One region of the Mesorhizobium sp. WSM4829 genome, then DNA from elsewhere that is predicted to be linked to it. Evidence: predicted binding sites of a transcription regulator. Region 1 holds the regulator's gene; each other region holds the start of a gene.
The links. The regulator LexA, encoded in region 1, represses DNA repair genes until DNA is damaged. The targets are predictions, from matches to a motif close to TGTTCNNNNTGTGTTCNG.
Positions count from the first base shown of each region.

Region 2: a site for LexA is predicted at 1,810-1,827, ahead of AC0L17_RS29980 (ImuA family protein). Genes of this name have one in related genera too.
Region 3: a site for LexA is predicted at 1,450-1,467, ahead of dinB (DNA polymerase IV). Genes of this name have one in related genera too.

Region 1 covers NZ_JBVVQJ010000016.1:125,843-129,114, reverse strand. Annotated here, with positions in the region: gene AC0L17_RS17455 (ComEC/Rec2 family competence protein) at 1-1,362, shown strand, start outside; gene lexA (transcriptional repressor LexA) at 1,356-2,108, opposite strand; gene AC0L17_RS17445 (molybdopterin molybdotransferase MoeA) at 2,213-3,272, opposite strand, start outside.
Region 2 covers NZ_JBVVQJ010000046.1:46,071-49,342, reverse strand. Annotated here, with positions in the region: gene AC0L17_RS29995 (HpcH/HpaI aldolase/citrate lyase family protein) at 1-833, shown strand, start outside; gene AC0L17_RS29990 (DUF1737 domain-containing protein) at 859-1,065, shown strand; gene AC0L17_RS29985 (metallopeptidase family protein) at 1,255-1,677, opposite strand; gene AC0L17_RS29980 (ImuA family protein) at 1,851-2,909, shown strand; gene AC0L17_RS29975 (DUF6504 family protein) at 2,851-3,272, shown strand, end outside.
Region 3 covers NZ_JBVVQJ010000022.1:20,484-23,755, forward strand. Annotated here, with positions in the region: gene dinB (DNA polymerase IV) at 151-1,392, opposite strand; gene AC0L17_RS20715 (GNAT family N-acetyltransferase) at 1,962-2,420, opposite strand; gene AC0L17_RS20720 (hypothetical protein) at 2,714-3,154, shown strand; gene AC0L17_RS20725 (hypothetical protein) at 3,186-3,272, opposite strand, start outside.

The DNA of each region.
Region 1 (3,272 bases):
CCCGACTTTTCGTCGCGCCGGCCGGTCAAGAAATATGCGGCCGCTGCCGCACTCGTCTCCATCGCTGCCTATCTGATCTTTTCCGGTATCGTGGTCGCGGCTGAACGCAGCTTCATCATGCTGGCGGTAATGCTTGTCGCCGTGCTGTTCGACCGGGCGGCACTCACCATGCGCAACCTGGCGATTTCGGCCATCGTCGTCATCGTCGTGTCGCCGCATGAGGTGGTCGGCGCAAGCTTCCAGATGTCCTTCGCCGCGACTGCGGCTCTCGTGGGCGCCTATGCCGGTTGGTCCGACTACCGTGCCGACAAGGCCAAGGCGCCGCGACAGCGACGGTCACCGGTCGCTTTCGTCACGCGCAAACTTGTCGCTGGGGCAGGCACCATCGCAATGACCTCCGTCATTGCCGGCAGCGCCACCGCGCTCTTCGCCATCTGGCACTTCCAGCGCGTCTCGCCGCTCAGCCTGTTCGCCAATCTGGCCGTCATGCCGATCGTCACGATCGTCATGTTCCTGGCCGTCCTCAGCGCCCTGGCAATGTCTTTCGGCCTCGACGGCCCCTTCCTCTACATGATGGGCAAGGGCCTGACGGCGATGATCGCAATTTCGGGATGGATCTCGGAGCGTTCGCCGGTCGATGCAGTCGGACTGATTTCGTTGCAATCGGTTCTGCTGGTGACGGTCGCCCTGGTCATCGCCACGATGGCGACGACATGGCTGCGGCTTGCCGCACTTCCCTTTGCGCTCGCCGGCCTGCTGACGATTTCCGAGACGCGCATCCCCGACGTGCTGATTTCGGAGGATGCGCATCTGGTGGCGCTGCCGATCGGCGGCGGCGAACTTGCCGTCAACCGGATGCGTTCGAACGAATTCACCACCGACAACTGGAAACATGCGCTGGTTTCAACGACGATCGTCGAGCCGGAGACATTCGAAAAAGGAGATGTGCGGTTCGACATCGCCGACCCGGCCGACCTGCCGCCGGGAGCACCTTTCACCTGCACTGCCGGCCTGTGCCTGGCCCGGCATCCGTCCGGCGCGCTCATTGCGCTCGCCGACGACCGGAAAACCGCGCGGCCGGCCTGTGCCTTTGCGGATTTGATCGTCATCGACGACGCCACAGCCTATTACAAACCCTGCCGCAACCCGCTGGTTCTCGTCGTCACCAAACGGCAGCTCGCCCGCATGGGCAGTGCCGCCGTCTTCTTCGATCCGCTATCGGCGAGGATGCGCGCAGAAATCCGTTTTGCCGTCAGACAGCCATACAGGCCCTGGCATGAGCAGCGGCGATTTTCGCGCGAGGCGAGGGGCCTGCCGCCATACCGCAGGGCCGAGAAACCCCAGAAGCCTGCCGCTCAGTAACGCCGGATCAGTCCGACGAGCTTGCCCTGCACCTTGACCCGGTCCGGCCCGAAGATGCGCGTCTCGTACGCCGGATTGGCGGCTTCCAGTGCGATCGAGGCACCTTTGCGGCGGAATCGTTTCAGCGTAGCTTCCTCCTCGTCGACCAGCGCGACAATGATCTCGCCAGGCTGGGCGGTGTCGGCGTTGCGGATGATGACCGTGTCGCCGTCGAAGATGCCGGCCTCGATCATCGAATCACCCTTGACCTCCAGCGCGTAGTGCGTGCCGCCGGTGATCATGTCCGGTGGCACCGAGATCGAATGCGTCTGGTGCTGGATGGCGTCGATCGGCACACCGGCAGCGATGCGGCCCATCACCGGTATGGAGACGGTGGCAACGACGTCGTCGTCATTGCCGGCAGCACGCATGCGCGAAGGCGCCGGCTTGATCTGGCGTCCGAGGCCGCCCTGTCCAAGCCCGCCCTGGCCAAGGCTGCCTTGAATGACGCTCGGCGAGAATTTGCGCGCCGCATTGAGGCCCGGCGCGATCGAATCGGGCAGGCGCAGCACCTCCAGCGCGCGGGCGCGGTTGGGCAGGCGGCGAATGAAACCGCGTTCCTCCAGCGCCGTGATCAGCCGGTGGATCCCTGATTTGGAGGCGAGGTCGAGCGCTTCCTTCATCTCGTCGAACGAGGGCGGAATGCCGCTTTCCTTCAGCCGTTCGTGAATGAACATCAGCAGTTCATGTTGTTTGCGTGTCAGCATCGCGACCCCCAACAGAATCAGAAAAACAAACCCAGAACAAACACTATCTGTTCCAGTTGTGTTCCGCAACCATTTAAAGTTTAATGAATGTGTTGACGTTTTGTTCAGCGTAGCATCAGCACGCTGCAGGCGGCGCCCGCTGCGGCTGCGGGAGCGAATGGCTCGCGCACGACCAGTCCGTTGGCGTCGGCCAGCATTCTGAGCATCGAGGAATCCTGGATACTGAACGGCGTTGCCTCAAGCGTGCCAGCTTCTTCCTTCACCACCGCGCGTACATAGTCCTGCCTGAGATCGTTGGCCGGCATGGCGGCGCCGAGCCGCGCCTGACGCATGTCCTGGCGGAAGGCGCGGCCGCCGAGCCGCGCCAGCAGCGGCTTCAGAAAGAGCTGCGTGCAGACCAGGCTGGCCACCGGATTGCCGGGCAGGCCGATGCAGCGGATGGCGCCCAGCCGCCCGAACATCAGTGGCTTGCCGGGCCGCATGGCGATTTTCCAGAAATCGAGCGCCATGCCTTCGCCGGTCAGCACGTCATGGACGAGGTCATGGTCCCCGACCGAGGCGCCGCCCAGCGTGACGATGACGTCCGCGCCTGCGTCGACGGCTTTTGTCACCAGCGCGGCGATCGCCTCCTTGCGGTCGGGGGCGATGCCGAGATCGAGTGCGCTGGCGCCGACCGAGCGGGCCGCGGCGGCGACGCCATAGGCATTGGAGGAGATGATCTGGTCGGGGCCAAGGTCGCTGCCCGGCGGCAGCAATTCGTCGCCGGTGGCGATGATGGCGACCAGCGGCCGTTTCACCACGCGGACCTGCTGGTGGTTGGCCGACGCCGCCAGCGACAATGCCGCCGGATCAAGCAGGCGGCCTTTCTCCAGCAGCGCGTCGCCCTTCGAGAAATCGAGCCCGAGGCGGCGGATGTTGCGGCCTTCAACCGTGGGCGCGGTCACTTCGACCATGCCGCCGCCGAGGTCGCGGGCATTCTCCTGGATGACGATGGTGTCGGCGCCTGCGGGAAGCGGCGCGCCGGTGAAGATGCGCACGGCCTGCGCCGGGCCGACTGTTCCGGTAAAGCCGCGACCGGCCGGCGCCATGCCGATCACCGAAAGTCTCGCGGGCACGGACGCGACATCGTCGGCCCGCACGGCGTAGCCGTCCATGGCCGACGCG
Region 2 (3,272 bases), on a different contig from region 1:
ACGACAAGGCGCTGGCCAAGATCTCGTCGCTGGCCTGCGATGCCGTCATCATCGATCTCGAAGATGCCGTCGCCCCGGCCGACAAGGTTTTTGCGCGCGAAAAGCTGGCTGATATTTTCGCTCACCGCGCAAACCTGCGCTGCGAAATGGTCGTGCGCATCAACCCGCTCTCCAGCGAATGGGGCGCCAGGGACTTGCTGGCGGCGGCAAGCTGCGAGCCCGACGCCATCCTGCTGCCCAAGGTCAACACGCCGCGCGACGTCCTGGAAGCCGGCGACGTGCTGGACGACAATTTTTCACCCGACGAGGTAAAACTATGGGCGATGATCGAGACGCCCAAGGCGCTGCTCAACATCGGCCCGATTGCCGAGCTTGGCCGCGATCCGGCCTCGCGGCTAGTCTGTTTCGTTGCCGGAACGAACGACCTGGTCAAGGACACCGGCATTCTCGCTACGCCCGACCGGCGCTATCTCACGCCATGGCTGATGCAGATGATGCTCGCAGCACGCGCCGGTGGCCTCGACCTGCTTGACGGTGTCTTCAACGATTTTCGTGATCTGGACGCTTTTGCGAGCGAATGCACGGAAGCAGCCGCCATGGGGTTCGACGGCAAGTCGCTGATCCACCCGGCCCAGATCGATGCCGCAAACCGCGCCTTTGCGCCATCTGCCGAAGCCGTGGCCGAAGCGCGTGCGGTCAAGGAGGCCTTCGCGCTTGCCGAAAATGCCGGCAGGCAAGTCATTGCGCTGAATGGAAAGATGCTCGAACGGCTGCATCTGGCGCAGGCCGAAAAACTGCTGGCGAAGGCGGCCGCCAGCGCCAGCGGGACATGATCGCAACGCACCACAGGAATGAAAAATGAAACTCTACCGCTTTCTGTCCGGCCCAGACGATTCCAGCTTCTGCCACAAGGTGACGGCGGCGCTGAACAAGGGCTGGCACCTGTTCGGCTCGCCGACCTATTCCTACGACATGGAGGCCAAGGTCATGCGCTGCGGCCAGGCCGTGGTGAAGGATGTCGAGGGCCAGGAATACGGCCCTGGCACCAAGCTCAGCGATTGGTAGATTTTGCAAAGCTCGACGCAGGGTGTGTTGAGATTCAGGTCAGGCCGCGCCGGAGTCGAAGACGGGCGCGAAGCGACCAGACTGGGTAGTTTCCGAGAACCGGAGCGGAGCGTACTTTTGGGTACGTGAGCACCGGAAGCGCAGGGAACTGTCGTTCGCAGGCCGGCATCACCTGAATATCAGCACAGCCTACTCGGCTGCCTCTTCGATCCGTTCCATATCATCGTCCGACAGGCCGAAATGGTGGCCGATCTCGTGGATCAGCACATGGGTGACGATGTCGCCCAGCGTCTCCTCGTTCTCGGCCCAGTAATCGAGGATGGCGCGGCGGTAGAGCGTGACGCGGTTCGGTCCCTCGCCGGTCTGCGGATTCCAGCGCTCGGCGATGCCGCGCCCCTCGAACAGGCCGAGCAGGTCGAAAGGCGTTTCCAGCGACAGGTCGTCCATGATTTCGTCGGTTGGGAATTCGGCGATCTGGATGACGATCTCGCCGGTCAGCTTGCGAAACTCCTCCGGCAGATGGGCGTAAGCTTCTAGCGCCAGGAACTCCATTTCCTCCATCGACGGCGAAAGCTCGTCGTGCCAGGTACGGGTTTTGTAGATGCGGGCCATGCTTTGTCCTTCTGATCCCGGCATATAGGCTTTCGCGCCGGACTCGGCAATTGGCCGGGTTGCCGCCTTTCGCTGACAGGAATAAATTCCCCATGACTCCGCTTGACTCTTCGGCCGCCCTCTGGAATCTATTAGAACATAACAGGAACAATTGTGAGTGGAAGCTGACCGTCATGGCGACAAGCGCCGTGGCGCGGGAGACTGTTTTTGCCCTGCGCCGCCAGATCGCGAAGATCGAGGGAACGCTGCCCGAGCGCCTGCAGGCGCCGGCCGGCGCAGCCCCCGTTGATGCGCCCCGGAATCCAACAGCTGATGTCACGCCCAAAAATATCCCGCCCAAAAATCTGACAATTGTCCGCCGCGGCCTCGCCGTGGCGCCGCCCGATGCGTTTGTGCGCACCGGCGCCGAAGGTCTCGATACTGCGCTCAGCGGCGGCCTGCCGAAGGCGGCGCTGAGCGAGATCCATGGCGCCGCGACCCGCGATGCCGGAGCCGTCGCCGGCTTCGCCCTGTCGCTCGTCAGCCTGATCCTCAAACAGGGGCCGCGACTGCCGGTCCTGTGGATCGGCACCGCGGAAATCTTCCGCGAGGCCGGCTTCCCCTATGCCACAGGGCTTCATCGCCTTTTCGGCATCGAACCGGAGCAATTGCTGTTTTCCGAGGCGCCAAGGCTCCTCGACGCGCTGTGGACCGCCGAGGAGGCCGCCCGGATGACAGCGCTCGCCGCCGTCTTCCTCGAAATCCGCGGCAGTCCGCAGCGGCTGGACCTCACCGCGACGCGGCGGCTGCACGCCCGGGCACAGAGCGCCGGCCGGCCGGTGTTCCTGCTGCGCCAGGCCGGCGAACCCGAGCCGACGGCGGCACCCGTCCGCCTCGTCCTGTCGGCGGCGCCGTCGGCACCACGCGAGACGATCGCCGGGCCGCTCGCCGGCTCGATCGGCCGTCCCGCCTTCACCGTCAGCATCGGCAAGAGCCGCACCGCCTTGCCAGGACAATTCACACTGGAGTGGAACCCCGATGAACGCAGTTTCGAGGAAAGAAGGGCCGGGGAAAGACGGCAAGAACGGGCAGCGAATCCTGTCCCTGTGGTTTCCGCATCTCGCCGCGGAAAGGATCCTGCGCCAGCGTCTGGGGCGGTCCTGGCGTTCGCGGCCGTCGGATCACCTGCCGCTGGTGATCAGCCATCGCCAGGCGAACGCGCAGCGCATCGCCGCCCTCGACGAGCGGGCTGAGGCGCTTCACCTGAAGCGCGGCATGGGCATAGCCGACGCGCGCGCCATGCATCCGTCGATCGACGTCGTGGAAGCCGATCCCGAGGCCGACCGCCGCCTGCTCGAAAGCCTCGCCGACTGGTGCGACCGCTACACCCCGCTGGTGGCGATCGACGCAGCCGATGGCCTGTTCCTCGACGTCACCGGCTGCACCCATCTTTTCGGCGGCGAACGGGCGATGCTGGACGACATCCTGTCGCGCTTTTTCCATCAGGGTTTCGATGTCCGCGCCGGCCTTGCCGCCACACCAGGTGCAGCCTGGGCGGCAGCGCGGTTTTCTGGTGATCGCATCGTCCCCGGTGGCGAGGAGGACGCGCTTCTCGC
Region 3 (3,272 bases), on a different contig from region 1:
CAGTAGGCAGTGGGCAGTAGGCAGTGGGCAGTAGGCAGTAGGCAGTAGGCAGTAGGCAGTGGGCAGTGGGCAGTGGGCAGTGGGCAGTGGTGAGGAAGCCATTCCAGGGGCCATTCCCCTACTCCCCTACTGCCTACTGCCTTCCCTTACTTACAATTCCTTTTCGGCCAACTCGCGAAACGCGTCGGGAACCGACCGCGATTGGCCGAGCGCGACCGAGGCATAGCCGACCGCCTCCCAGCCGAAGCGGTCGCGGATCTTGTCGATGGCGCGGTCGGCGGTCCAGCGTGCCGCACCCTTCCTGGTGCCGGGGCGGAGGCGGTCGCCGTCGAGGCCGAGCGGCAGTTCCAGCTGCAGGGCCGGCTGCTTCTCCAGATGCGAGACGGCGATCGCCAGCAGCGAAATGGTCTTTTCGTGCGGATGATCGACAAGCACCTTGCGCACCAGCGCCTCGGCAATCTCGGCCAGCATCGCGGTTGCCGAAATCGGCTGGTCGAGCGTGATCGAACGCGTGACCGAGCGCAGATCGGCAAAGCGAACGCGGACCGTCACCGTGCGGCCGGGCCGCGATTTCGCCCGCAGCCTGGTGGCGACCCTGTCGGCCAGATGCAGCAGGGTGGGCACGAAGATTTTTGCCTCGGCCGGTTTCCTGCCGAGCGCCGATTGCGCGCCGGCCGATCGCGCCCGGCGCTGCGTCTCGAGTTTTCGCGGATCGCGGTTCCAGGCCAGCGCGTTGAGTTTTTCACCTGCCGCCGGGCCGAGCAGACGCTCCAGCGACCCACCATTGGTCTTCGCCAGTTCGCCGATGGTGCGCACACCAATGCCGGCCAGCCGCTCCCTGGTGACCGGACCGACGCCCCACATCAGTTCGACCGGCAGGTCGTGCAGAAACTCCAGCTCGTGGCGCGGATCGACCACTACCAGCCCGTCGGGCTTGGCCACCTGCGAGGCGATCTTGGCCAGGTGCTTGGTGCGCGCCACGCCGACCGAGATCGGTAGCCCGAGCTCCGCCCGCACGCGGCGGCGGATGGTTGTCGCGATCTCGGCAGGCGGGCCGAACAGATGGGTGCAGCCAGCGACGTCGGCAAAGGCCTCGTCGATGGAAATCCGCTCGACCACCGGCGTGAAATCGCCGAGCACTTGAATAGCCGCATCGCCGAGTCGCTGATAATCCTTGAAATGGCCGCCGACGAAGATCAGCCCGGGGCAGAGTTCACGCGCGCGCCGCCCCGGCATGCCGCCGCGCACGCCAAAGGCCCTGGCCTCGTAGGACGCGGCCAAGACGACGCCGCCGCCGACGGCGATCGGCTTGCCGCGCAGGGCGGGGTCGAGCAACTGTTCGACCGAGGCATAAAAGGCGTCCAGATCAGCGTGGAGGATGTTGGCTTCCATCCGGCCCGTTCGCCCGCGGCGGTTCGAACGCCGCATTGTCTTGAGGGTGGGTTTTTGTGGAACATAAAGAGAACAAATAGGGCGGATTGTCAAGGAGCGTGGAGGGCAGGTGGAGGGCAATCGCTTCAGGTCTGCGCTGCCCAATCCGCTTACCTTTCCAGCGTTGGTGGTTGGCGAAAACTGAAGCGGCTGCTGTCCCCTTGCAGGGGAGATGTCCGGCAGGACGGAGGGTGTAGTCCCGCCGACCTCTCAAGACCTGGGTTCCTCGCCCACCGCGAAGCGGGGGAGAGGTGGACGCGAAGCGGCCGGAGAGGGGGCTTTCGTAGGGCGCAGTCCCCCTCTCCGTCTCGGCTTCGCCAAGCCACCTCTCCCCCACTTTCGTTGGGGGCGAGGAACCCAAGCTGGAATGAATCTGCGATCCTCCCCCCTCTGCCCCGCCGGGCATCTCCCCTGCAAGGGGAGATCGGCAGCTTCGCCGGCGACACCTACCCCGGAATGTTTGAGAGCCCGGCAGGCGGACGAGGGGCGGCGCCGACTTCAAACGATTGGCTGACGGCAGGTGCCGCGACCTACAACCCCATCTTGTAGCCGAGATGGCTGGCGGTGAAACCGAGGCCCTCGTAGAAGGCGTGCGCCTTCTGTCGGCTCTTGTCGGTCGTGAGCTGAACGAAGCTGCAGTTGTGCGAGCGGCATTCTTCAACCGCCCATTCGATCATCTGCTTGCCGACGCCGCGAGACCGCCATTGCCGCGCGACGCGAACGCCTTCGATCTGGCCGCGCCAGGCACCTCTCCTGGATATACCCGGAATGAAGCTGAGCTGCAGGGTTCCAATCACTTGCCCGGCTTCGACAGCCACGGCCAGCAGCTGGTTGGGATCGGCATCGATCGCGCTGAAGGCATCGAGATAGGACGGCGCGAGCGGCGTCGACGCGTCTTCGCGACCAGCGCCAAGCGCATCGTCGGCAAGCAGCGCGACGATCGCCGGCAGGTCGGGCGCTTGCGCGCGACGGAATTTGATCTCGCTCATCGAGCGGGAGACATACGGCGCGGGCTTGGTGACGGCAAGTGCGGGTTGAGCGGCGGCGTCCTTGCGCATGACCATCTCGAGGACGGCGAGCTTTGCGCAAGACTGTCTGTTCTCGGACACGACGGTTCAAATCTAACGGCTTCAGAGCGAGATTCTAAGGAAGAAGAGGCATAGAAGACTGCGCGCATTCGCCAAATGGGGTTGCCTTGGTCAATCGATCCGTCATCGCCAGCGTCGTGCTAACAGCGGCCATTTTAGCGGGGATGCCTGCAACGGCGGCAGCCGGTGCATCGTTGAAACCAAAAGACGGGCAGGCCGGCACCTGGACGGTCGAAGGTGAGTGCAAGCGCCTTGTCGCCCGCAACGAGAAGCTCGGTTGCACTGGTGAGGTCACGCGGACGAAATTCTCCGATGGGACAATTACTTTCAGGTTTTCCGACGGTGAGAACTGGCTGGTCTTTCGCACGAAGGAGGCGACGGCCCGGCTGTGGCAAGGCTACAAAACCATTCTCGACGTCGATGGCGTTGCCTTCGGCCCAGTCGGCAGCGCGCCTGAAATCATTACCAGAATAGCGGGTGCGGGATGCTCGTATGGGGCTCCTTATTTCGGCCAGGCCAATATAGATTGCAGGGCCGTTGTCGATTTCCGGATGTGGGCTGCGGCGGTCAACACGGACGGGCGGCTGCCGGTGCCGGATAGCGAATATATTCCGCCAACGCGATCCGCACCGTAGCTGTCATTCGCAGGTTTCGCCGACTTCCAGCTTACGCCGCCTGCCGTGACCAGAGGCGGTGGCCGTAGCGGCGGAAGAAGCGCGCCAGCAGAAGCTGCTGCCTGGCGCGGGCGAGATC